DNA from 2 places in the Neobacillus sp. SM06 genome. Region 2 is predicted to be linked to the other one. Evidence: a T-box and tRNA genes for the amino acid it is inferred to sense, from the RefSeq annotation. Region 2 holds a T-box; the other holds one or more tRNA genes.

Region 1 (9,000 bases), on a different contig from region 2:
AGATCCCCTTCTCGATTCATAATGGCAGCTATCTTTCGATAGCCCAGAAAAGAATGCTTTGTATATAGCTCATCAATCCGGTGCTTGAGGCGAATTTCCTCCGGAGAGGGAGGGACCGGCTTATAGTAAAGACTGGTGCGGTTTAGATTAAGTAAATCCGCTTGTACGAGGATGGAGTGTTCGGAGCAATCCCATTCTATGAGATCAATACGCTCTTCACGAGTAAAGTTAGAGGCCAGATTTTTTTTTAAGCCACGACAATTGGGTGGTTAACTTACCAACCTCGGCGTAGAGTTCATTGATTTGTTGTTCATATTCTTTTTTCATTTTGGTGATACCTTTACGATCATCAACAAACAGCTGTGAGAGGTTTTGTACCACCTCGGATTTCCACCGGTTGAGGACATTGGTATGGATCCCATGCTCAGAAGCGAGCTGTGAAACTGACTTTTCTTCCTTTAGGATTTCCAGTACAATTTGCGCTTTTTCTTCTGGGTTAAACTTTCTTCGAGTGGTTGACATACAACTAAGAAACTCCTTTTTTATTGTCTAGTTTATATGTAGCATTATAATGATTGATCCTCATTAGGAAGAGGGACAACATTTCCATTCGGGAATTCTTTAACCAGTTTTCCGTTCTTTTCGTACACAATATACGTGTTATTTACCTTTGCATCAATTCTTGCCCGTTCTCCCGTCATCTTTACCCATTTATCTGCCCAAGCAAATTTTCTTCTTGGCGCACTGTTTTGGTCTTCTAACATCAGTCAACACCACCTTATTAGAAATTATAGCAGATTAGAGCTGCACCATACATCAAACCAAAATCCCCTGTATCTTTCCATTACGAAAAATATGAAATTGAAAAGCGGGTGCTATGTCTTTCTTATCCAGTCGGTCTACTAGTCGAAAGGAATTCAAGATGTCTTTCGAATTATTTACCGTCTAAATAAGTGATTGCAGTTGAAATATCGCATTAATTGTCTTAGCGAATTCCTCGTTGCAGTATTTCTCGAAAAATTCTATAGCATCAAATAGACAATTAGGTGCATGGAGTTAATGAAATCTCTTAAATTATTAGTGTCTACGTACTTTTTTTGATCATTATAGCATTTTGGCGCATAAAACTTATTGATGTCATTAAAAACTTCTTCACTTATTAAAACATCCTCTTGCCATCCCGTTTCACTTGTCTTTCGCATTACATTATTAAACTCTTCTAAGATTTGATAAATCTGATTTCTCGCCTTTCGAGGAATCACTATTTTTTTCTCTTTAATTGCTTTTTCATTCCTCTGCGAATAGGGAATAAACATATGGTTTTCTTCCGGCTGGAATATACGTGTGAATGCTAAACTAAAGTAGACCATTTCTGCTAGATAAAAATGAACACTTTTACTGAGATGTGGGGGCAGGTATTTTGCATTTTACCGGTGTTGCCCCGGGGAGGGGCAACACCGGTAAAATGCATCGCCACGGCTGATCCCTTCAAAAATCTGCTCCATACGATATAATATTGGTTGATTTATATTGTGATGGAGGAAGTAAAGGTGGAAAAATGGGAAATGTATATGAAGATCAAGCAATTAAAAGAACAAGGATTTAAGATTAGGAGAATTGCCAGGAAACTGGGGGTATCAAGAACGACTGTATACAAATATCTAGAGAAATCCCCGAAGGAATTGGCAGAGTGGGCAGCCTCGACAAAGTCCCGCACCAAAAAGCTGGATCCATATGAGATGCTTATCCACACATGGCTTAGTGAAAATCCTGATATGTCATCAGCGCAAGTTCATGATTGGCTAATGGAGAAATACGATAACTTCACTGTTGGGGAAAGTACCGTACGAAGTTATGTGAAAGAGCTTCGTGAGAAATATGCCATACCAAAAGAGACACATCAACGGGTTTATGAGGCGATACCTGATCCACCGATGGGGCAACAAGCCCAGGTGGACTTTGGAAAGACCAACCAGAAAACGCCACAGGGCAAGTCCGTCAAAATGTATTTCATCACCTTTGTACTATCGCATTCGAGATACAAATATGTTGAATGGCTGGATAGGCCATTTACGACAAAAGATATGATTCGCATGCATGAGCATGCATTCCAGTATTTTGGGGGTATGCCCGACGAACTGGTATATGACCAGGATGCCCTGCTTATGGTAAACGAGAATGCGGGGGATTTGATTCTGACAGAGGAATTTCAGGCTTATCGGGAGGCGAGAAAATTGAAAGTCCATTTCTGTAGAAAAGCTGATCCGGAAAGCAAAGGGCGAATTGAGAGAGTCGTAGGTTTTGTCAAGGACAACTTCGCCAAAAACCGTGTCTTTCAAAACATTGACCTATGGAATGAAAGCTGTATGGCATGGCTGGGGAGAACCGGCAATCGAAAAATACATAATACAACAAAAAAGAGACCAGTTGAAGTGTTTGTGCTGGAAAAGCAACACCTTAAGCCGGTCATCAAAGAAATTACTATTTCAAATGTTGGTTCTAGTATAACAAGAACAGTGCGAAAGGACAATACGATTATCTATCAATCCAATCGCTATTCTGTTCCACTCGGAACCTATCAAAAAGAGAAAGAGGTCTATATTGAAATAACGGCTGAGAACCGTCTGGTGATACGAGAGCAAACGGAAGGACCAGTTATCGCCAACCATCTCATAGCATTCGAAAAGGGAAAACTCATTCAGGACAGGCAGCATACACGGGATCGGACCAAGGGGATAAGCGCATACATTGCCACCGTATCCACCAATTTTACAGATGAAAAAACGGCTACTGCTTTTCTGGAGGAAATTCATCATAGATACCCGCGTTATGTGCGTGATCAGCTGGGAATCATTTTAAAGGTATCCAAGGCGGCAAACCAAACCGTCAGGGATGAAACACTGCGAGAGTGCGCCAAACGTGGTGTATACAGTGCCACTGAGTACAGTGATGTGTTGGCATTCATTCAGCGCCAGCATCAACAGGATGAACCGAAACATATGGATGAGGAGATCAAGGCGCTGCATGATATAGATCTTTCGCTTCTGGATACGAAGCCGGAAACCCGGGAATTGGCACGCTATCTGGATGTATTGAAAGGAGCAACCGTATGACACAATCACTTGAACAGCTGCAGGAACAGTTTCGAACATTGCGGTTATCAGAGACGGCAAATCATTTGCCCTCTCTGATTCACCAGGCCGAGTCACAAGATTGGACATACCGCATGTTTCTGGATCATCTGATCGCCTATGAATTGAAACGCCGGGATGAAAAGTTAATTGAAAAACGATTGAAATTGGCAGCATTCCCGTTTTATAAAACAATTGATGCATTTCGGGTAGACGAGCAACAATCCCTGAGCCAAAAACAGGTTAATCAGTTAAAGGAATACACATGGCTGGACCAGCTATATAATTTGATCATCCTTGGACCACCGGGCGTGGGAAAAACACACTTGGCAACGGGGCTGGGTATAGAGGCTATTCATCAAGGCTATAAGGTATCCTTTATTTCCATGGGGCAACTCATCCATACGCTGAAGACGGAGGATGTCAGCAGAAAAGCACAGACAAGAATGAAGCGCATCCGGGGTTCCAATTTGGTTATTATCGATGACTTGATGTTCATGGCAATGGATTCTCGAGAAGCCAATCTTTTCTTTCATTTAATAAATGACCTGTATGACAATGCTTCCGTCATTTTAACTTCCAACAAGGGGCCAAATGAATGGGGCGAACTATTGGGAGACCCTGGCATTACAACGGCTATTCTGGACAGATTGTTGCATCGTGCAGAAATCATTCATTTTAGGAATGACGACAGCTATCGTATGAAACATCGTTCATCCATTTTCATGGAAAAAAGTGTTCAAAATTAATGAGCAAAAAGTGTTCATTTTTACTTGACGGCTACAATACGCCAATCATAGGTATCATGCTTGGATATTTTTCCTGCCGGGTAAAGTTCATATCCGTCATTTTGAAGCAATTGATTTATTTTATTTAGATATTCTCTCCATTATCCTTTTTCAAATCTGACTTCAGGATGAAAAACCTCAGACAGAAATCTCAAGTATTTTTCATCCGACCCGTTTTTCAATGGGAATCTTTCATCCTCAAAAACCCAGCAAGAAGGGTAATCATCGTTATTTACTGTGTGTTGAACAATATCCCCTTCAGCATTTGAAAACCTCGGATCATTACTCGGCATGCTTTCCAGTTCGTACAATCTTTTCAAAAAATCTATTTCATCCATTCGTCCGAAGTAATGATATGAAACTTTGTCCGGTAGATACCATTCATCTGTATCAATTCCATTCTGAAACAAATCTAGGATATCACGCTTGGTTATATCACTAATCCGATTCATTATTTTCCCTTCCCCTTCCTACTCACCATTGAGAATACAAATAAGCGACATTACTTAACTGAATAATTAGTTGCCTTTGCGTTTCGCATCTAAATATGAGCTTACCAAAGTTCAGGTAAGCTTTTTTTTGCGTTACTTTTCAATTAGATTAATGATTGAGCTGCAATTAGTCTAACTATCGATAACCCTTATTATCGCTATATAGAAAAGGAAGAAAAAAACAATTCGCTTCAATAAAGGTAACCTTAATAAAATTGATTTAAGTAACCTGAATTATCTATCGCCCCCTTTCGTTTCTCCCTTTAATTTTATATAATAATTTTAGTAACCTAAATCAAAAGGAAGAGGAATGAGATGAACTCTCGTGGAGGAAAACGCCAAGGCGCCGGGAGGCCCGCATCTGGAACAACAAGGAAAGTCTCTCTTACTTTATTGGATGAAACATGGGATCGAATAGAGGAAACCAAACAGGAACAAAACATCAGTCAGTCGGCCGTGCTGCGTTCCATCATTGAAAATCATTACACAACTGCAGATCAGCCAGTCGTCAACGAACGGGAAGTCATGTGGTGGGAAATAGCCCGGAAGAATGTATTCGAAGGAATTATTGAGATTGAGAAAAGCTTGCTCCATGAATGCATCCTGCATCGAAAATATTCGAATGAGTTGGAAAAAGAAGTGTGGGATCGCTGTGTCGCCAACAGCAGGGCATATCGAAAGCCGAGAGTCAGTTATTTGCTGGATGCCTTCAAATTCGAGGGGAAGCGTTTGTCATTTGACCAGAATTTTGAGTCGCTCAAAGAGCAAGCTATATTTTCTATCATCGAGTATGTAAGATTGAATAGATAAAATTCACTTTATACCATTGAAAAATAAATTGGTGATATTGGGAGATACCAAAATGACATTAGAACTCAAGCATCGCGATGACCAGACTCTTTCCACGGATATTCTAGAACTTCAACAGGAGGCCAGACAACATTTAGCCAATTCGAAAGCCGAAAACACAAAACGAGCATATCGAACAGACTGGACTCAGTTTACAGATTGGTGTCAAACAAACGGTTTTCACTCCCTCCCTGCTGAACCAGAAACCCTCGTATACTACATAACATTCTTAGGAAAGAGCCTGAAGGCTTCTTCCATTAAAAGAAAACTGACTGCCATTTCCCAACGTCATGAAACAGCAGGCTTCCAAAGTCCAACAAAAACAGCACTTGTAAAAGTGGTCTGGGACGGGATACAGCGCTCAATAGGAGTAAAAGAACAAGGGAATGATGCTCTGTGGCTAGAAGACCTTAGAAAAGTTGTAGAGACTATTCCGAGAGGCACGAGTATCGGCAACCGAAATCGCGCTCTTCTGGTTATTGGTTGGGCAGCTGCCTTACGTAGAAGTGAACTCATTTCTTTGGATGTTGAACATGTGGAGAAGACACGGGAAGGACTATTGCTGAATCTGGTATGAAGTAAGACGGATCAAAAAGGAGAAGGGCAAATAGTGGCATTAACATATGGTAGCAGCCCACTTACCTGCCCTGTACGATTGTTAGAAGACTGGATTGAAGCGGCCGGCCTTGAGGATGGCCCTCTTTTCCGAAGAATTGATCGTCATGGAAATATCCTTGGTAGAATGACCCCTCAATCTGCCCGATTAATCGTAAAAAGATGTTGCGAGTCAGTTGGAATGCCTTCCGAAAAATACGGTGCGCATAGCCTGCGGAGTGGCTTTTGCAGTACAGCAGCAAAAGCGGGTAAGGCTGAGCATCAGATTATGAAACAGACGAGGCATAAAAGAAGTGATTCATTGCAACGCTACATACAAAAAGTAAACCTGTTTGATAATAATGCAGCAAGCGGGATTGGTCTTTAGCATCAAAATCATCTGATTTCTTCTCTTTGGCTACTTAATTTGTCTCAGATACTAATTAATTGTGCATCTAAGGACCATATAAGGGAGATAGAAAACCCTGTGTAAAACTGTGTAAAATAAATGATACTATGTGTATTTCTGGTGTAAAACTTTTAAATTCCTATCGTTTTCTATCGTGACCCTTAAAAAGCAGAAACCCCGAAAACATTGATAAATCAACGTTTTCGGGGTTTCTAATTGCTTTAAAATGAACTTAAAGAGTTCTCATGATACCGGTGGTCGGGGTCGAACCGACACTCCAGAAGGAACACGATTTTGAGTCGTGCGCGTCTGCCAATTCCGCCACACCGGCATATTAAAATTTTGGAGGCGGCAACCGGATTCGAACCGGTGGTAAAGGTTTTGCAGACCTCTGCCTTACCACTTGGCTATGCCGCCATTTCATGGAGCGGAAGACGGGATTCGAACCCGCGACCCCCACCTTGGCAAGGTGGTGTTCTACCACTGAACTACTTCCGCAAATTGGCTGGGCTAGCAGGATTCGAACCTACGAATGACGGAGTCAAAGTCCGTTGCCTTACCGCTTGGCTATAGCCCAATCATAACATATTTTTAATATAATTTCTAGTCTTTAATGGGGCGATTGATGGGAATCGAACCCACGAGTGCCAGAGCCACAATCTGGTGCGTTAACCACTTCGCCACAACCGCCATTATCTGTTTGGCAGGGGTAGTAGGAATCGAACCCACACTGGAGGTTTTGGAGACCTCTGTTCTACCTTTAAACTATACCCCTATAATGGTGGAGGGGGACGGATTCGAACCGCCGAACCCAGAGGGAGCGGATTTACAGTCCGCCGCGTTTAGCCACTTCGCTACCCCTCCACATTTTTAATTATTTATTGCCAGCTCATGGTGCCGGCGAGAGGACTTGAACCCCCAACCTACTGATTACGATTCAGTTGCTCTACCAATTGAGCTACACCGGCTCAAAACCAATTTCAATGGTGGCTCGGGACGGAATCGAACCGCCGACACAAGGATTTTCAGTCCTTTGCTCTACCAACTGAGCTACCGAGCCATATTATTTCAATACCCTAAATTATTCTGAAATCGTCCTTTGCTCGAAAGGATCTCTCGATTTTTCTCGCATGTTGCACTGGAAGCTTTTCTCAACGATGTGAGCAACATGCTCTACCGACTGAGCTACCGAGCCATATTATTTCAATATCCTAAATTATTCTGAAATCGTCCTTTGCTCGAAAGGATCTCTCGATCTTTCTCACATGTTGCACTGGAAGCTTTCTCAATGATATGAGCAACATGCTCTACCGACTGAGCTACCGAGCCGTATTTTTTTATTAAAGTGGCGGTCTGGACGGGACTCGAACCCGCGACCTCCTGCGTGACAGGCAGGCATTCTAACCAACTGAACTACCAGACCGAATTGCGGGGGCAGGATTTGAACCTGCGACCTTCGGGTTATGAGCCCGACGAGCTACCGGACTGCTCCACCCCGCGACAATAAGAAGTAATTAATTTATCCATGCCCTATGTTTAGCAATGGACTGTCCTCAACTCAGAATGTTTACTCAAGATGCTGTTCGTTGAGTACAACTCGCTGCAGATTCAACGATGCTTTGCTCGTTGCTCCACCCCGCGATAATATTATTTAAATGGTGGAGGATGACGGGATCGAACCGCCGACCCTCTGCTTGTAAGGCAGATGCTCTCCCAGCTGAGCTAATCCTCCATTTAAAAGTGACCCCTACGGGATTCGAACCCGTGTTACCGCCGTGAAAGGGCGGTGTCTTAACCGCTTGACCAAGGGGCCGTTAAAATATATATGGCGGAGAGCAAGGGATTTGAACCCTTGAGACAGGGTTACCCGTCTACACGATTTCCAATCGTGCTCCTTCGGCCACTCGGACAGCTCTCCAAAATGGCTCCGCAGGTAGGATTCGAACCTACGACCGATCGGTTAACAGCCGATAGCTCTACCACTGAGCTACTGCGGAACAATCCAAGCCCGGCAACGTCCTACTCTCGCAGGAACTTGCGTTCCAACTACCATCGGCGCTGAGAAGCTTAACTTCCGTGTTCGGTATGGGAACGGGTGTGACCTTCTCGCCATTGCCGCCAGACTATGAACAAGACATATTTTATTATAATGCCTTTTTTTATTTTTTCAAGAGAAAGTTAAAAATTCATTCTCTCAAAACTAGATAATCAAGAAGAAGTAAACGAAGAACGAGATCGCGCATTCAACTACATTGGTTAAGTCCTCGATCGATTAGTATCAGTCAGCTCCACACGTCACCGCGCTTCCACCTCTGACCTATCAACCTGATCGTCTTTCAGGGATCTTACTAGCTTGACGCTATGGGAAATCTCATCTTGAGGGGGGCTTCATGCTTAGATGCTTTCAGCACTTATCCCGTCCGCACATAGCTACCCAGCGATGCCTTTGGCAAGACAACTGGTACACCAGCGGTGCGTCCATCCCGGTCCTCTCGTACTAAGGACAGCTCCTCTCAAATTTCCTGCGCCCACGACGGATAGGGACCGAACTGTCTCACGACGTTCTGAACCCAGCTCGCGTACCGCTTTAATGGGCGAACAGCCCAACCCTTGGGACCGACTACAGCCCCAGGATGCGATGAGCCGACATCGAGGTGCCAAACCTCCCCGTCGATGTGGACTCTTGGGGGAGATAAGCCTGTTATCCCCGGGGTAGCTTTTATCCGTTGAGCGATGGC
Region 2 (14,123 bases):
TCCATATGCCACAACGGTACCGGAGTCCGTAATCGCAATATCGGAAGTCCCTGCACCAATGTCCACCAAGGCAACATTTAAACGGCGCATGGAAGGAGGGATGAGGACGTTAATCGCTGCGATTGGTTCAAGTGTTAAAGCCTCCATCTCCAATCCCGAACGATGGAGAGCAGCCATTAATGACTCGACGACAACTTTTGGGAGAAAGGTAGCGATGATTTCCGCAGATGCTTCCGTTCCTTGTTGATCAATTAAGTTGCCAATTTCTTCTCCATCAAGATGGTAGTAAAGAACGGAATAGCCGACGCAGTAGTATGTATGACTTTGAGTAGAAGACTGTTTTTCGGCCACTTTTGCTTGAGCTGACTGGACAGCAGTTAACTCCAAATGAAGGATATCCTGTTTGAGCATCATCGGTTTGCCCTGAATGGAAACGACTGCTTTAGCTCGTTCTGTTTTTAATGATCTGCCCGCTGCTGCAACGCAAACATTGTGTAGCGAACCATGCTTTTCTTCTAATGCTTCCTTAATTCCGGTAATTACTTTTGAAACGGCCAAAACATCATGGATTTGACCATCAAGCATGGCCCGTTCTGCATGCTCTTTCGATAAGATATCAACAACTTGAAAAATTCCGTCCATTTTTTCGAGAATAATTCCAACTACTGAGCGGGTTCCGATATCGAGTGCAAAGATTTTTTTATTTTTTTGCAATTTTTCGTGCACCTTCTTTTAAAAATGACATATAATACTTTAACGCTTAAAAGCGTTTAATTGATAAAGAAAAAATACGTGACAAAGAATAATATTTCCGCTATAATAAAGCCTAATTATATAGAAAATGTAACATATTTTTATGGAGCAATAAAGATAATTCCCATAATGGGGCACTGAAACAAGGGTACAATCAGTTATCCGTTTCAGAATTTTTTACATTCATTTTAATTTGAAGGGGCGGGAAGAAAATGGGCAATAAGGAATTGGATCAATTAAGAGCGCGCGTCGATGAACTGAACTTGGAATTATTAAAACTGATTAATGAGAGAGCGCAGCTTGTACAAGAGATTGGCCGAGTAAAAGAAGGGCAGGGGGTTTACCGCTACGATCCTGTTCGTGAACGCAAAATGCTTGATATCATCAAAGCGAATAATGATGGTCCGTTTGATAATGCAACGATCGATCATATCTTTAAGGAAATTTTTAAAGCCGGCTTGGATTTGCAAAAAGATGACCACAGCAAAGCATTGCTTGTTTCCCGGAAGAAAAAATCTGAAGATACGATCGTTACCCTAAAAGGGGAACAGATTGGCGATGGAAACACGCATTTTGTGTTTGGTCCATGTGCCGTCGAGTCGTATGAACAGGTTGCCACTGTTGCGAAAGCGATGAAAGAAAAAGGTTTAAAATTGCTGCGCGGCGGTGCCTACAAACCAAGAACTTCGCCATATGATTTCCAAGGTCTCGGTGTAGAAGGCTTGAAAATTCTAAAGCGTGTTGCGGATGAGTTTGATATGGCTGTGATCAGCGAAATTGTTAATCCGGCCGATATTGAAATGGCGGTTGATTATTTGGATGTCATTCAAATTGGTGCGCGCAATATGCAAAACTTTGAACTTCTAAAAGCAGCAGGAGCTGTGAATAAGCCAGTTCTATTAAAAAGAGGACTTGCTGCAACGATTGAAGAATTCATCAATGCAGCCGAATACATTATGTCCCAAGGAAATGGGCAAATCATTTTGTGCGAGCGGGGAATTCGTACTTACGAGCGGGCAACGCGGAATACTCTAGACATTTCTGCAGTTCCGATTTTGAAACAGGAAACGCATCTACCAGTTTTTGTGGATGTGACTCATTCAACAGGCAGAAGGGATTTGCTGTTGCCAACTGCTAAGGCTGCGATTGCAATTGGAGCAGACGGCGTAATGGCTGAAGTTCATCCGGATCCTGCTGTTGCCCTTTCGGATGCACAGCAGCAAATGGATCTCGGTCAATTTGATGATTTTTATCAGCAATTGCTTTCTTCCAACCTCGTTCGCGTGTAAATTTACCTCACGAACATAAGCCTTCTGCTCTTTAGCAGGAGGTTTTTCAATTTTTTTTGCAAATAGACATAAAATGTCGACTATTGTAATTGCGGCATTAAACTTCTTATCGTATGATTAAATACATAATACAGATTGTTTATTTTCTCACAATAAAAGAAGAACAACCTCGTTTTGATGGAAGGGGAATTTTTCCATCAGCAAGATTGGTATATCCAAAATTTTCAAGGTGTTTTTCTGTTAGGGAAAATGACTAGGTTTATGTATCCTGCTGTAAACTAAAGAAAAGAAACGTTTTGTTTTGAAGGAGAGTGCAAGAATTGAACATCACAATATATGATGTTGCCAGGGAAGCCAATGTCTCGATGGCAACGGTTTCGCGTGTAGTCAACGGAAATCCGAATGTTAAACCTGTTACCCGTAAAAAAGTATTAGAAGTTATTGAACGATTGGGCTATCGGCCGAATGCTGTCGCAAGAGGATTAGCGAGCAAAAAAACAACTACCGTTGGCGTGATCATCCCCGATATTTCCAGCATCTTTTATGCTGAATTAGCCCGCGGGATTGAAGATATTGCCACCATGTATAAATACAATATTATTTTAAGCAATTCAGACCAAAACAAGGAAAAAGAATTGCATTTATTAAACACGATGCTCGGCAAACAAGTTGACGGAATTGTCTTTATGAGTGGAAATATTACCGAAGAACATGTGGCAGAATTTGAAAAATCGCCTGTTCCAATTGTGCTCGCCGGATCAATAGAGGAATCAAAGACCATACCTTCTGTCAATATTGATTATGAACAAGCTGTTTTTGATTGTGTCAATGAATTTATTCAAAAAGGCCACAAACAGATTGCCTTTGTAGTCGGTCCGCTTCATGAGCCGAAAAACGCTGCTCAAAAGCTAAAAGGGTATCAGCGCGCTCTTGCAGAACACAATATTCCGTACAACGAGGAACTGGTCGTTGAAGGGGATTACACGTATGATTCCGGTCTTGAAGCGTTTGATAAGCTGATGGAAGCCGCCGAGCGTCCTACTGCAATCCTGGTTGGTTCGGATGAAATGGCACTTGGTGTCGTGCACGGTGCAGAAGATAAAGGATTTAAAATTCCCGATGATTTCGAAGTGATTACTTCTGATAATACTCGGCTTTCATTGATGGTTCGGCCTCAGCTGACAACGATTGTTCAACCGCTATACGATATCGGCGCTGTTTCCATGCGTCTATTAACAAAGCTAATGAATAAAGAGAAAGTTTCAGAAAACACGGTCGTACTCCCGCACCGTATTGAAGAGCGAAAATCGACGAAATAAAGGAAGACAAGCTACGGATGCTCTACTCGTAAGCGGCTTAAGATACAGCAAAGAAGCTTTCTTCAATCATTAAATAACAGGCTGGCACGTGGTCAGCCTGTTTTTATATCGATGATTCACTTTCTCGCGTTTGGCTGCGGATCGGATAGAGCGCTTTTTCCAGTGTACGTAAGTTTTTTTCCGTGATTTCCGCTTTTCTCGGAATGGGCGGGTATAAATCGGCGGGATCGTCCCATTCGTTTGGAAGTTGTATCGGTGCCTGTTTTTGCCAGAATTCAAGCCAATCGGCTGGTAAACTTCCGTAGCAGTTTGAGTATTCAGTCATTTCAAGCCAAATGAGTGCCCATGCCCTCGGCACTACCCGCCAAATATCGTACCCACCGCCGCCCACTGCGATCCATCGCCCTTCGCAATATTGATGAGCAATTTCATGAGCGAGTTTTGGAATTTCCCGATAACTTCGCATGGTTGTTGATAAATGGGTTAAAGGATCATCATAATGGGCGTCTGCTCCATTTTGCGTCAAAATCACATCCGGTTTAAAAAATTTAGCGACTTCTTTGATTGCATTACGATAGCAAAACAACCATGAATCATCCTCTGTGAAGGCATCAACGGGAATATTAAAAGAAAAGCCGTAGCCTTTGCCTTGGCCTCTTTCATTAACATTTCCAGTACCCGGAAACAAATACCGACCAGTCTCATGAATCGAAAGGGTACAAACATTCGGATCGTCATAAAAAGACCATTGGACTCCATCGCCGTGATGGGCATCGGTATCGACATAAAGAACACGTTTATTGTACTTTTCTTGGATATACTTGATTGCCACAGAACTGTCGTTGTATACGCAAAATCCGGAAGCTTTTCCGCGAAAGCCGTGATGAAGACCGCCGCCAAGATGAACAGCATGCAGAGCTTTGCCTGTCATGACTTGATCAACTGCCGTTAGCGTTCCTCCCACAAGCATGGCGCTTGCTTCGTGCATATTCGGGAAAATCGGTGTATCCTCGGTTCCAAGTCCGTAGCTTTCAGCCGTTTCTTTTGATAGATTGCCTTGGCCAGCCAGTTTAACGGCTTGAACAAAATCTGGATCATGAATAAGAAAAAGTTCATCATCGGATGCTTTTCTTGGTGCGATGATGTTCTTTGGATCTAAAGCATTGATTCGCATTAACAAATCAACGGTTAGTTTTAGCCTGTGCTGGTTGAAAGGATGGTGGCTATTAAACTTATAGTTTAACAGCTCTTCCGAAAACACAAAGGAACAGCGGTCTTTCATAATGAAATCCCCGGCAGGTTGGGCCACAGCACATGATGTCCAGCCAATTTTAAATCATGGATTAAACCGGTTGGATTCATCATTCCTACTCTAATAACCAATATTTTGTAATTGCTGTCCTTTTTATCCGGATAGACAAGTATGCTTAAAATATTGGCATGACGGTTGCGGATGATTGCCGAAATATCACAAAGGACACCTGTAATGTTCGGTACCCTTACTTCAATTTGTGAGCCTGGATGGTGGGCACCCGTCAATTCAACCATTGTCCTAAGTAAATCCGTTTCCGTGATAATTCCAACAAGCTGTTTGTCTTTTGTAATCGGCAGGCATGTAAGCCGGTGGTCGTAGAAAAGCCCGGCGACTTCCTCGATAAAATCGAGCGGGTGTCCGAAGATAACATCTTTTTTCATAATGGTTTCCAACGGTTTTTGCAAGTCTTCCAGGTGTTCTCCTGCATGGAAAATCGAAGGACCGGCCTCCCGTATTCTTGATGCGGTTACAAGGCCCACTAGATGGTTTTCTTCATTGACAATCGGAATATGGCGAATTTTTTTCTGTTCCATTAAACGCAGTCCTGCTTCAATCGTATCGGTAGGCAACAGCGTTGAAACATTCGTCCGCATAATTTCTTCCACGATCATCCGAATTCTCCTCCCTTTGTACGCTATCATCTAATACATAAATCGGTTCATAAAACGGAGTCTGTCAAATTGCTGAATGGAATCATTGCTGACCCTTTTTCCAATTCTAGCCATCAGGCAGTTTGCTGGATGTGAACAAATTTCCGGGTCGTCAGTGGCATACCAGACAAGTCCGCCAGCATTCATCATTTTTTCCATCACCTTGCGATATTCCCACACATTTAATCCGGTTCCTTTTAAATCCCAATGCCAATAATATTCTGTTGTAATAATGATATAGTCTTCCATCGCATCGTCCATCATGGAAACAATCAGAAGGTTTTTTCCGACCGAGCAGCCTCGGAATCGAGGGATCACTTCGATTGCCCCCAATTCAATTAAATCCTCCATTTTTCCTTCAGACCATCGCTCAAGCGGATCGGGATAAAGATAGGTAACATAACCAACGACTGTTTGCCGGTCACGGGCAATCAGAATTCTTCCTTCTTCAAGCTCAGCTATGCCAATTAGCGCTTTGTGCTGTTGGGCAGGAGGGCGAAATGCTGTCAAGTCTTCATGAAATTCGTAACTAGCCAATTCTGCGGGGGAAATCGGTCCCTCAATAATGAGGGTTCCATTTGGCGTTTTTAATTCTTTGGCATTGTATGTTTTTTTGTGCTTCATTTTGTCACCGCCTAAAAATCGCATAATTACTTCTATTATACATAAATTCTTCCTATTAAAAGCGTTTTCACATATTTTTTAGGGGGAATTGTAAAAGATTTATGACATTTCTGAAAGAAGGTTTTAATAAGAATTATTCAATAGACAATTTTAAAAATTGAGAATATATTCTATTTGTACTATAATAATATCAAACGCGAACAAAGGGGGAGTATGAATGAAAGTGGAGGCTTTACCGGTCTTGCAAGGGGAGCATAATTTAGGGAATTACGAAAAAACGTACGAACAATTTGATTGGAAAGATGCCGAAGAAGAATTTTCCTGGCATGAAACAGGTCTTGTCAATTTGGCGTATGAAGCGATTGACCGCCATGCCGAAAATTTCCGCAAAAATAAAGTCGCTTTATATTATCGAGACGGCTCACGCAACGAGAAATACACGTTCAAAGAAATGAAAGAGCTTTCAAACCAAGCGGGGAATGTGTTAAAAACATATGGAGATGTGGAAAAAGGGGACCGCGTCTTCATCTTTATGCCTCGGTCACCAGAGCTTTATTTCACGGTATTGGGCGCAATTAAGCTTGGAGCCATTGTCGGGCCTTTATTTGAAGCATTTATGGAAGGCGCGGTTAGAGACAGACTTCTAGACAGTGAGGCAAAGGTGCTTGTAACCACTTCGGAATTGCTTGAGCGTGTTCCTGTTGCCGAACTTCCTTCGTTAAAGACCATTTTTGTTGTGGGAAAAAATGTCCAAGAGAATGAGCAGACGATTGACTTTCTAAATAAATTTTTTGTGGCAAGCAAGGATCTGGAAATTGAATGGGTGGACCGCCATGATGGACTAATTTTACACTACACATCCGGTTCAACAGGAAAACCAAAAGGCGTTTTGCATGTACATAATGCGATGATTCAGCATTATCAAACAGCAAAATGGGTTCTTGATTTAAAAGAAGAAGATGTCTATTGGTGTACAGCTGATCCTGGATGGGTGACAGGAACATCATACGGAATTTTCGGCCCATGGTTAACGGGTACATCAAATGTGATTGTCGGTGGCCGCTTCAGTCCGGATATCTGGTATAAAATGATTGAAGATTTTGGTGTAACCGTATGGTATAGTGCGCCTACCGCCTTTCGGATGCTAATGGGAGCCGGCGATGAGGTTGTCAAAAAATATAATTTAAGCAGTCTGCGCCATATTTTAAGCGTAGGGGAGCCGCTGAATCCGGAAGTAGTCAAGTGGGGGATGAAAGTCTTTAACTTGAGAATTCACGATACATGGTGGATGACCGAAACAGGCGCCCAATTAATTTGCAATTACCCGTGCATGACAATTAAACCTGGATCCATGGGCAAGCCGCTTCCAGGCATTCAGGCAGCGATTGTCGATGATCAAGGAAATGAGCTGCCGCCCTATCGCATGGGCAACCTTGCCATTAAAAAAGGCTGGCCATCGATGATGTACACGATATGGAACAACAAAGAAAAATATGAATCTTACTTTATGCCTGGCGGCTGGTATGTATCCGGCGACTCTGCATACATGGATGAAGACGGCTATTTCTGGTTCCAGGGTCGGATTGACGATGTGATCATGACTTCCGGTGAGCGGGTAGGTCCGTTTGAAGTCGAAAGTAAGCTGGTCGAACATCCAGCAGTTGCAGAAGCCGGTGTAATCGGAAAACCAGATCCGGTTCGCGGGGAAATTATTAAAGCTTTTGTCTCCCTAAGGGATGGCTATGAGCCTTCTGATGAGCTGAAAGAAGACATCAGACAGTTTGTAAAAAAAGGTTTGGCTGCCCATGCGGCTCCGAGGGAAATTGACTTCCGCGATAAGCTTCCAAAAACACGAAGCGGGAAAATTATGAGACGGGTACTAAAAGCTTGGGAACTCGATTTGCCGACTGGCGATTTGTCGACAATGGAAGATTAAAACGGACCAAAACAAAAAGACCGGGTTGCCGGTCTTTTTGTTTTGGTCAAACTATGGAGCGATGCCGATTTGAACGACATTGGATGGAACGGATTCATTACCGGTAATATCAACCGCTGTCACATAGTAGGCTCCTTCAGCTACTGTGAAAGAAAGGGGAGTGCCATTTTTAATGCTGGCAACTTTTTCGGGGATTGCAGCCATTTTGTACACTCGGTACCCGATGATGTCGCTATCCGCAACTGGAGCCCAAGCAATCGTGGTACCGGTAGCAGTTAAGTTGACCGGATCAGGTGCTTTGCCATTTTCTTTCAGCTCCGCATCGGGGATAAGGACTTTATCCCACCCACCCGTTTTTGGAATCAGTTGACTGTAATCTTTGAAATCAGGCCCAACAAGCCTTTTGATAAAATCTGGATTGAGGATGACTCCCTGTTGGGCAAAATCATCTGGGGTAGAGCTGTTGGCTATATATTTTTTTCCGCCAATTTCTACATATTTTCCATTGATTAAACTGTCGTCCACTTTTGTTGGTGCAAATTTTGCATTGAAATAGTCACTTCTAACGAATCCTGCACTGGAGCAGGCTTCTGAAGGAAGCAGCCCGGATACAGCACAATAAGATTTCTAACGATCCCATCCGGCATTTTAGACTGCTGTTTCGGTGCGATCACTCCCGGCTTGGCGGCATATGCTGAGTTGATCAGCGCTGCCCATAAATTATTCGTTCGTTGGCTGTAAGTTAAATTGCCATGTGCTTGCAATGATTTTGGCGTATCATAGCCTGTCCAAATCCCAAATGTAATATTGGGGTTGGTAGCGACAAACCAGGAATCAATATAATCTGTCCCCGTACCTGTTTTCCCTGCCCAATCGGCTTGAAAGTTTACTTTTGAATTAATTCCGGCTGCAGTTCCTTTTTTGACAACATCCCGCATCATATCAAGGGTCAAAAATGCTGTTTGTGGGCTGAACACATCAACTGGTTTTCCCTTATGCTGGTAAACCACATTTCCCTGTTTATCAATAATCTTATCGATTAAATAGGCATCGATAAATTTTCCGCCGTTGGCAAACGTTGTAAAGGCGTTTGTGTTTTCTTCAACGGTCACCCCATTTTTAATGGAACCGATCGCAGCTGCAAGGTTGGTAAAATCATCTTTCGCAAGCGAGGTAAATCCCATTTTTTCCAAGTATTTTGCCGGTGATTGATCAATGATGTCTTTATACAACTTAACGGCCGGGACATTATACGATTTTGTCAACGCGTATCGTGCTGAGACCAACCCGCTGTAACGTTTATCATAGTTATGCGGCCAAGGACTATTTGGGTTTCCTGGGTTAAGTTTTAAAGCAACATCGGGGAGGACAGAACCCGGCGATGCTTTGCCCAGTTCAAATGCCGGTGCATAGACGAGCAGCGGCTTCATCGTTGACCCATTTTGCCGGATGGAGCTTGTTGCATGGTTCAATTGTTGCCGGTTATAATCTCTTCCCCCGACAAAACTGAGAATTTTTCCCGTTTTATTTTCAATCAACATTGCGCCCACTTCAACAGGCTGCATGATCGTTTTATTTTCGCCTGTTTCCGAGTCTTTCACTGTTTGCGGTTTATCAGGACCGTATGATTTGTACTGGTCTTTTGCTTGCTGCATTGCATCATAAATCGATTTATCGATTGTTGTATGAATTTCGTACCCTTTTTGCCGCAAATTCCGATTGGCTAAAGCAAGGTACTTGTTTTGGATATCTTTATCTTTATTTACTGTTTCTTCTGAAACACCGTCTTTCTGGGCCAGCACCGTAGCAAGAGCTTGAATGGCCCGTTTTTCAATTTCGAATGTCAACCATGGATATTTCTCCACCGGATTCTCTGCTGGTTTTGTGAAATCTTTTGTAATATCGTATGCAGCAGCTTCTGCGTATTGCTTTTTATCGATGTAACCGCTGTCGTACATTCTTTTCAATACGGTTTTCATTCTATCAATCCCGGGCTTGAGATTGTTCTTTATTTTTCCGTCCCGCGTAAATGGTGTGTAACCGAATGGGCTTTGCGGCAGTCCGGCAATAAAAGCAGCCTCCGGCAAAGTGATCTCCTTCGCGTTTTTGCCAAAAATCCCCTTTGCTGCTGCCTGTACGCCAGCAATATTTCGGCCAGAAGCATTTCTTCCAAAAGTTGAAACATTTAAATATGCTTCAAGAATTTGCTTTTTGCTAAAAAATTTCTCAAGCCGAAGGGCAAGCAGAATTTCATTTGCTTTCCGCTGAAAGGACACTTCATTTGATAAAATTTGATTTTTAATTAATTGCTGTGTTAATGTACTGCCGCCTGTTTGAACAGAAGAATTGGTTATCTCTTGTACAACCGCTCTGAAAATTGACTTTGGAACGACTCCGTTGTGCTGATAAAAATATTCATCCTCTGTGGCGACAATGGCATGAATCAAATCATCGGATACTTGATCAAGCTTTACTTCTTCACGTTCAAGGTCAGATCGGAGCTTTCCTAAATACATGTTATCGGCAAAATATAAATCAGATGTTTCGGTATAATTATAAATATCTTTTTTCATGCTTTCATAAGAGTGGATCGGTTCATTCTGAACGAGGGAAGCAAAATACCCTGCACCAACGCCTGTGGCAAAAGAACCGCCAAGAATTAGGACAATAAGAAAAAGTAGAATAAGATTCCAAACGACCTGATACGTTATCCGAGCATTTTTCTGTATTTTTTGGCTGTTCAGCCGGCTTATAGCCGCCATTGCTTTTTTTACCCATAAATGTATCGTCTCGATTAAGCAGCACCCCCTAAAATCATCATTATTATAGCATACCCGAAACAGAAAATTTGACATCTTTCTGCATTATTCTGAAACTTTCATGTCTTATTTGACAGGGGGATTACAAATATGATAAAAAATATGCTATAGTTAATTTAATATCATGCTGTGAAGGGAATCAACGGTAGTTCTTCTGTCCCTGTTTTTAGAGAACCGGCGGCTGGTGAAAGCTGGTACAAATAGAAGAACGAATTACATCCTGGAGCTTTTGCCGTGAATGTAAGAGTAGCGGTGAACGGTTATAACCGTTATTTTTCAAGGTGGAGGATTTTCCTCAAGCCGGGTGGTACCGCGCGTTTTTAGCGTCCCTGCAAAATGTTGCAGGGACGTTTTATTTTTGATTGGAGGTTGACAGACGTGGAGTTATTGCAGGATTTAGCATGGAGAGGGATTATTTATCAGCAAACCGATGAGGAGAGTTTGAAGGATCTCCTGAAAAAGGAAAAAATTTCGCTGTATTGTGGGGTTGATCCAACGGCCGACAGTTTGCATATCGGGCATTTAGTTGCCTTTTTCACACTCCGTAGGTTTCAAATGTATGGCCACCGTCCGATTGTACTTGTCGGCGGGGCAACCGGGCTGATTGGGGATCCGAGTGGAAAAAGCGAAGAACGAAAGCTGTTAACACTGGAAACGGTTCAGCAAAATGTTGAGGGAATTAAAAAACAGCTTGCTGCCATTTTTGAGTTTGAAGGCGAGAATGGCGCAATTCTGGTGAATAATTACGATTGGGCCGGTTCCATGGATATCGTTACGTTTTTACGCGATATTGGCAAGCATATTGGGGTCAATTATATGCTGGCGAAAGACACAATTGCATCGCGTTTGGAAACAGGGATTTCATTTACGGAATTTACCTACACCATTTTGCAGGCAATGGATTTTCTGCATTTGTATGAGGATCATGATTGTAAACTCCAGATTGGCGGGAGTGATCAATGGGGCAATATCACATCCGGACTGGAACTGATCAGAAAAATGCATCCGGAAGGTTCGAAAGCGTATGGGTTAACCATTCCGCTTGTCACAAAAGCAGATGGAACGAAATTTGGCAAAACAGAGGGCGGAGCTGTATGGCTTGATCCGGAAAAAACGACTCCTTACGAGTTTTATCAGTTCTGGATCAACACCGCTGATGCTGATGTGGTGAAATATTTGAAGCTGTTTACGTTCCTTTCCCATGAAGAGATTGAACAACTGGAAAAGAGTGTCCAAGAAGAGCCGCATCTTCGCAAAGCGCAAAAGACGCTGGCAGAAGAAATGACCCGGCAAATTCATGGCGAGGCAGCACTTCACCAAGCAATGAAAATTTCAGCCGCCCTGTTCAGTGGTGATGTAAAAGAGCTATCCGCTGCTGAGATTAAACAAGGTTTCAAGGATGTGCCTTCATTTGAAGTAAAGACTGGTATGGATGTAAATCTTGTTGAGGTGCTGGTAGCTGCCAAAATTTCTCCATCGAAGCGCCAGGCTCGTGAAGATGTTAGCAATGGAGCAGTGTCTGTAAATGGGGAACGGGTAACGGATCCGACCTATACTTTGGGTGAAAGCGACCGAATTGAAGGACAATTTACAATCATTCGCCGGGGGAAAAAGAAGTATTTTCTAATTAAATATTAGAAAGGAATACGTTTTTGTAAAAAAGAAAAGGCCAAATTCATCACGAAATGGCCTTTTCTAATGGCTAAAATGAAATTGTTCGTTGCAATGGCTCTTTAACGGCCTTGCTCAACTAAACTGCTAACCGGTACGTTTTGTTCTTTGTCTGGATGATCGAGGGGATAAACCCTTGCTGTATGATCTTCGTTCACATGCTGAATGTAAACCGGTTTTCCTTCATACGTTACTTTTATCATATTTGGGGAGTCGAAAATCTGTTTTGCCCGATTTTTGTCCATATTTCTTTCCTCCTTTTTATTGTCCATCAGTAGTATGGCTCCAAAATGTTTCTCTATTCTGGATTTAATTTTTTTTGCAGATTATTCGCTGTTGGGTACAATTCAAGTACGAAATCCTTTTATTTTTTTGAAAAGTATGGTATTTTAATAAAGAACAAAATTACTATTCTATCTTTCTACTAGGGGAGTCCGTAATGCTCGGACTGAGAAAAGAAGGCACTAAATTCTTTGACCCTTTGAACCTGATCTGGATGATGCCAGCGTAGGGAAGTAGTGACTAAAGCAATGGCTGTTGCCTTTTACAGCAAGCTGCTACTTTTTTGATGATGACTCAGGTTCTGTGCAAACAGAACCTTTTTTGTTTTCATTCAATTCTTTCGTTTATCGCGGAATGAACGATGCTGTATCTTCCAGATCAAATCAATATTTTAAGGAGGAAGTTACATGCAAAAGGAAAAAGCAATGAACATCGAATTGAAGTCGCAATTTACTGGGAGTAAGAAGGTGTATATCCAAGGTTCGAGAGAAGATATTCAAGTGCCAATGAGAGAAATTTCCGTTAGCCGAACCCGCACTTCTTTTGGTGAAGAAGAAAATGCTCCAGTACGTGTGTATGATACAAGCGGGCCTTACACAGATGAGCAGTTTACCATTGATATTCGCCAAGGACTGCCGGCATTAAGGGGAAAATGGATCTTAGAGCGCGGTGATGTTGAAGCCTACCATGGACGGGAAATCAAAGCGAGTGACAATGGATATCGTGAAGGTGAGAATAAAGCAAATCTCGAACAATTTCCAACGATCAATAAAACACCTTTACGGGCAAAGCCTGGCCGCAATGTTACGCAAATGCATTATGCAAAACAAGGAATAGTTACACCAGAGATGGAGTTTATCGCCATTCGGGAAAATTTGGATCCGGAATTTGTCCGCAAGGAGGTTGCCAGAGGCAGGGCGATTATTCCGGCAAATATTAACCATCCGGAAAGCGAACCAATGATTATAGGGAAAAATTTCCATGTGAAAATCAATGCCAACATCGGAAACTCCGCTGTCAGTTCTTCTATTGATGAAGAAATCGAGAAAATGACTTGGGCAACCCGCTGGGGCGCTGATACCATTATGGATTTATCGACAGGAAAGAATATCCACACAACAAGAGAATGGATTATTCGCAATTCCCCGGTGCCGGTCGGAACGGTGCCGATTTATCAGGCGCTTGAAAAAGTCAATGGAATTGCAGAAGATTTAACATGGGAAGTTTATCGCGATACGCTAATCGAACAAGCGGAACAAGGAGTAGATTATTTTACGATCCATGCCGGTGTTTTACTAAGGTACATTCCATTAACAGCTGCAAGGACAACGGGAATTGTTTCGCGCGGTGGTTCCATCATGGCTCAATGGTGCCTGGCCCATCATAAAGAAAATTTCCTCTATACTCACTTCGAAGAAATCTGTGAAATTTTAAAGCAATACGATATTTCAGTTTCCCTCGGTGA

Evidence for each region. The T-box of region 2 lies ahead of tyrS (tyrosine--tRNA ligase). A T-box ahead of a tRNA ligase gene usually reads a tRNA of that ligase, here a tRNA-Tyr.
Region 1: it has a tRNA-Tyr gene. The T-box ahead of tyrS (tyrosine--tRNA ligase) is inferred to sense a tRNA for this amino acid. The anticodon was not compared.

The regions. Positions count from the first base shown of each region.
Region 1 is NZ_JBNWEO010000007.1:992-9,991, forward strand. Features, by position in the region: one part of gene ACQYAD_RS01090 (IS3 family transposase) at 1-249, opposite strand, end outside; one part of gene ACQYAD_RS01090 (IS3 family transposase) at 248-522, opposite strand; gene ACQYAD_RS01095 (hypothetical protein) at 567-764, opposite strand; gene istA (IS21 family transposase) at 1,536-3,113, shown strand; gene istB (IS21-like element helper ATPase IstB) at 3,110-3,880, shown strand; partial or broken gene ACQYAD_RS01110 (hypothetical protein) at 3,916-4,371, opposite strand; gene ACQYAD_RS01115 (hypothetical protein) at 4,726-5,220, shown strand; gene ACQYAD_RS01120 (hypothetical protein) at 5,273-5,836, shown strand; gene ACQYAD_RS01125 (hypothetical protein) at 5,870-6,241, shown strand; tRNA gene ACQYAD_RS01130 (tRNA-Leu) at 6,512-6,593, opposite strand; tRNA gene ACQYAD_RS01135 (tRNA-Cys) at 6,606-6,679, opposite strand; tRNA gene ACQYAD_RS01140 (tRNA-Gly) at 6,686-6,760, opposite strand; tRNA gene ACQYAD_RS01145 (tRNA-Gln) at 6,765-6,839, opposite strand; tRNA gene ACQYAD_RS01150 (tRNA-His) at 6,877-6,952, opposite strand; tRNA gene ACQYAD_RS01155 (tRNA-Trp) at 6,964-7,037, opposite strand; tRNA gene ACQYAD_RS01160 (tRNA-Tyr) at 7,042-7,126, opposite strand; tRNA gene ACQYAD_RS01165 (tRNA-Thr) at 7,155-7,230, opposite strand; tRNA gene ACQYAD_RS01170 (tRNA-Phe) at 7,247-7,322, opposite strand; tRNA gene ACQYAD_RS01175 (tRNA-Asp) at 7,609-7,685, opposite strand; tRNA gene ACQYAD_RS01180 (tRNA-Met) at 7,689-7,762, opposite strand; tRNA gene ACQYAD_RS01185 (tRNA-Val) at 7,919-7,994, opposite strand; tRNA gene ACQYAD_RS01190 (tRNA-Glu) at 8,004-8,075, opposite strand; tRNA gene ACQYAD_RS01195 (tRNA-Ser) at 8,089-8,180, opposite strand; tRNA gene ACQYAD_RS01200 (tRNA-Asn) at 8,185-8,259, opposite strand; rRNA gene rrf (5S ribosomal RNA) at 8,269-8,385, opposite strand; rRNA gene ACQYAD_RS01210 (23S ribosomal RNA) at 8,515-9,000, opposite strand, start outside.
Region 2 is NZ_JBNWEO010000011.1:10,936-25,058, reverse strand. Features, by position in the region: gene ACQYAD_RS03395 (cell division protein FtsA) at 1-714, opposite strand, end outside; gene ACQYAD_RS03390 (bifunctional 3-deoxy-7-phosphoheptulonate synthase/chorismate mutase) at 966-2,042, shown strand; gene ccpA (catabolite control protein A) at 2,363-3,361, shown strand; gene ACQYAD_RS03380 (acetoin utilization protein AcuC) at 3,465-4,643, opposite strand; gene ACQYAD_RS03375 (acetoin utilization AcuB family protein) at 4,640-5,287, opposite strand; gene ACQYAD_RS03370 (GNAT family N-acetyltransferase) at 5,318-5,950, opposite strand; gene acsA (acetate--CoA ligase) at 6,168-7,886, shown strand; partial or broken gene ACQYAD_RS03360 (transglycosylase domain-containing protein) at 7,938-10,648, opposite strand; T-box leader at 10,826-11,039, shown strand; gene tyrS (tyrosine--tRNA ligase) at 11,084-12,343, shown strand; gene ACQYAD_RS03350 (H-type small acid-soluble spore protein) at 12,439-12,621, opposite strand; TPP riboswitch at 12,793-12,907, shown strand; gene thiC (phosphomethylpyrimidine synthase ThiC) at 13,066-14,123, shown strand, end outside.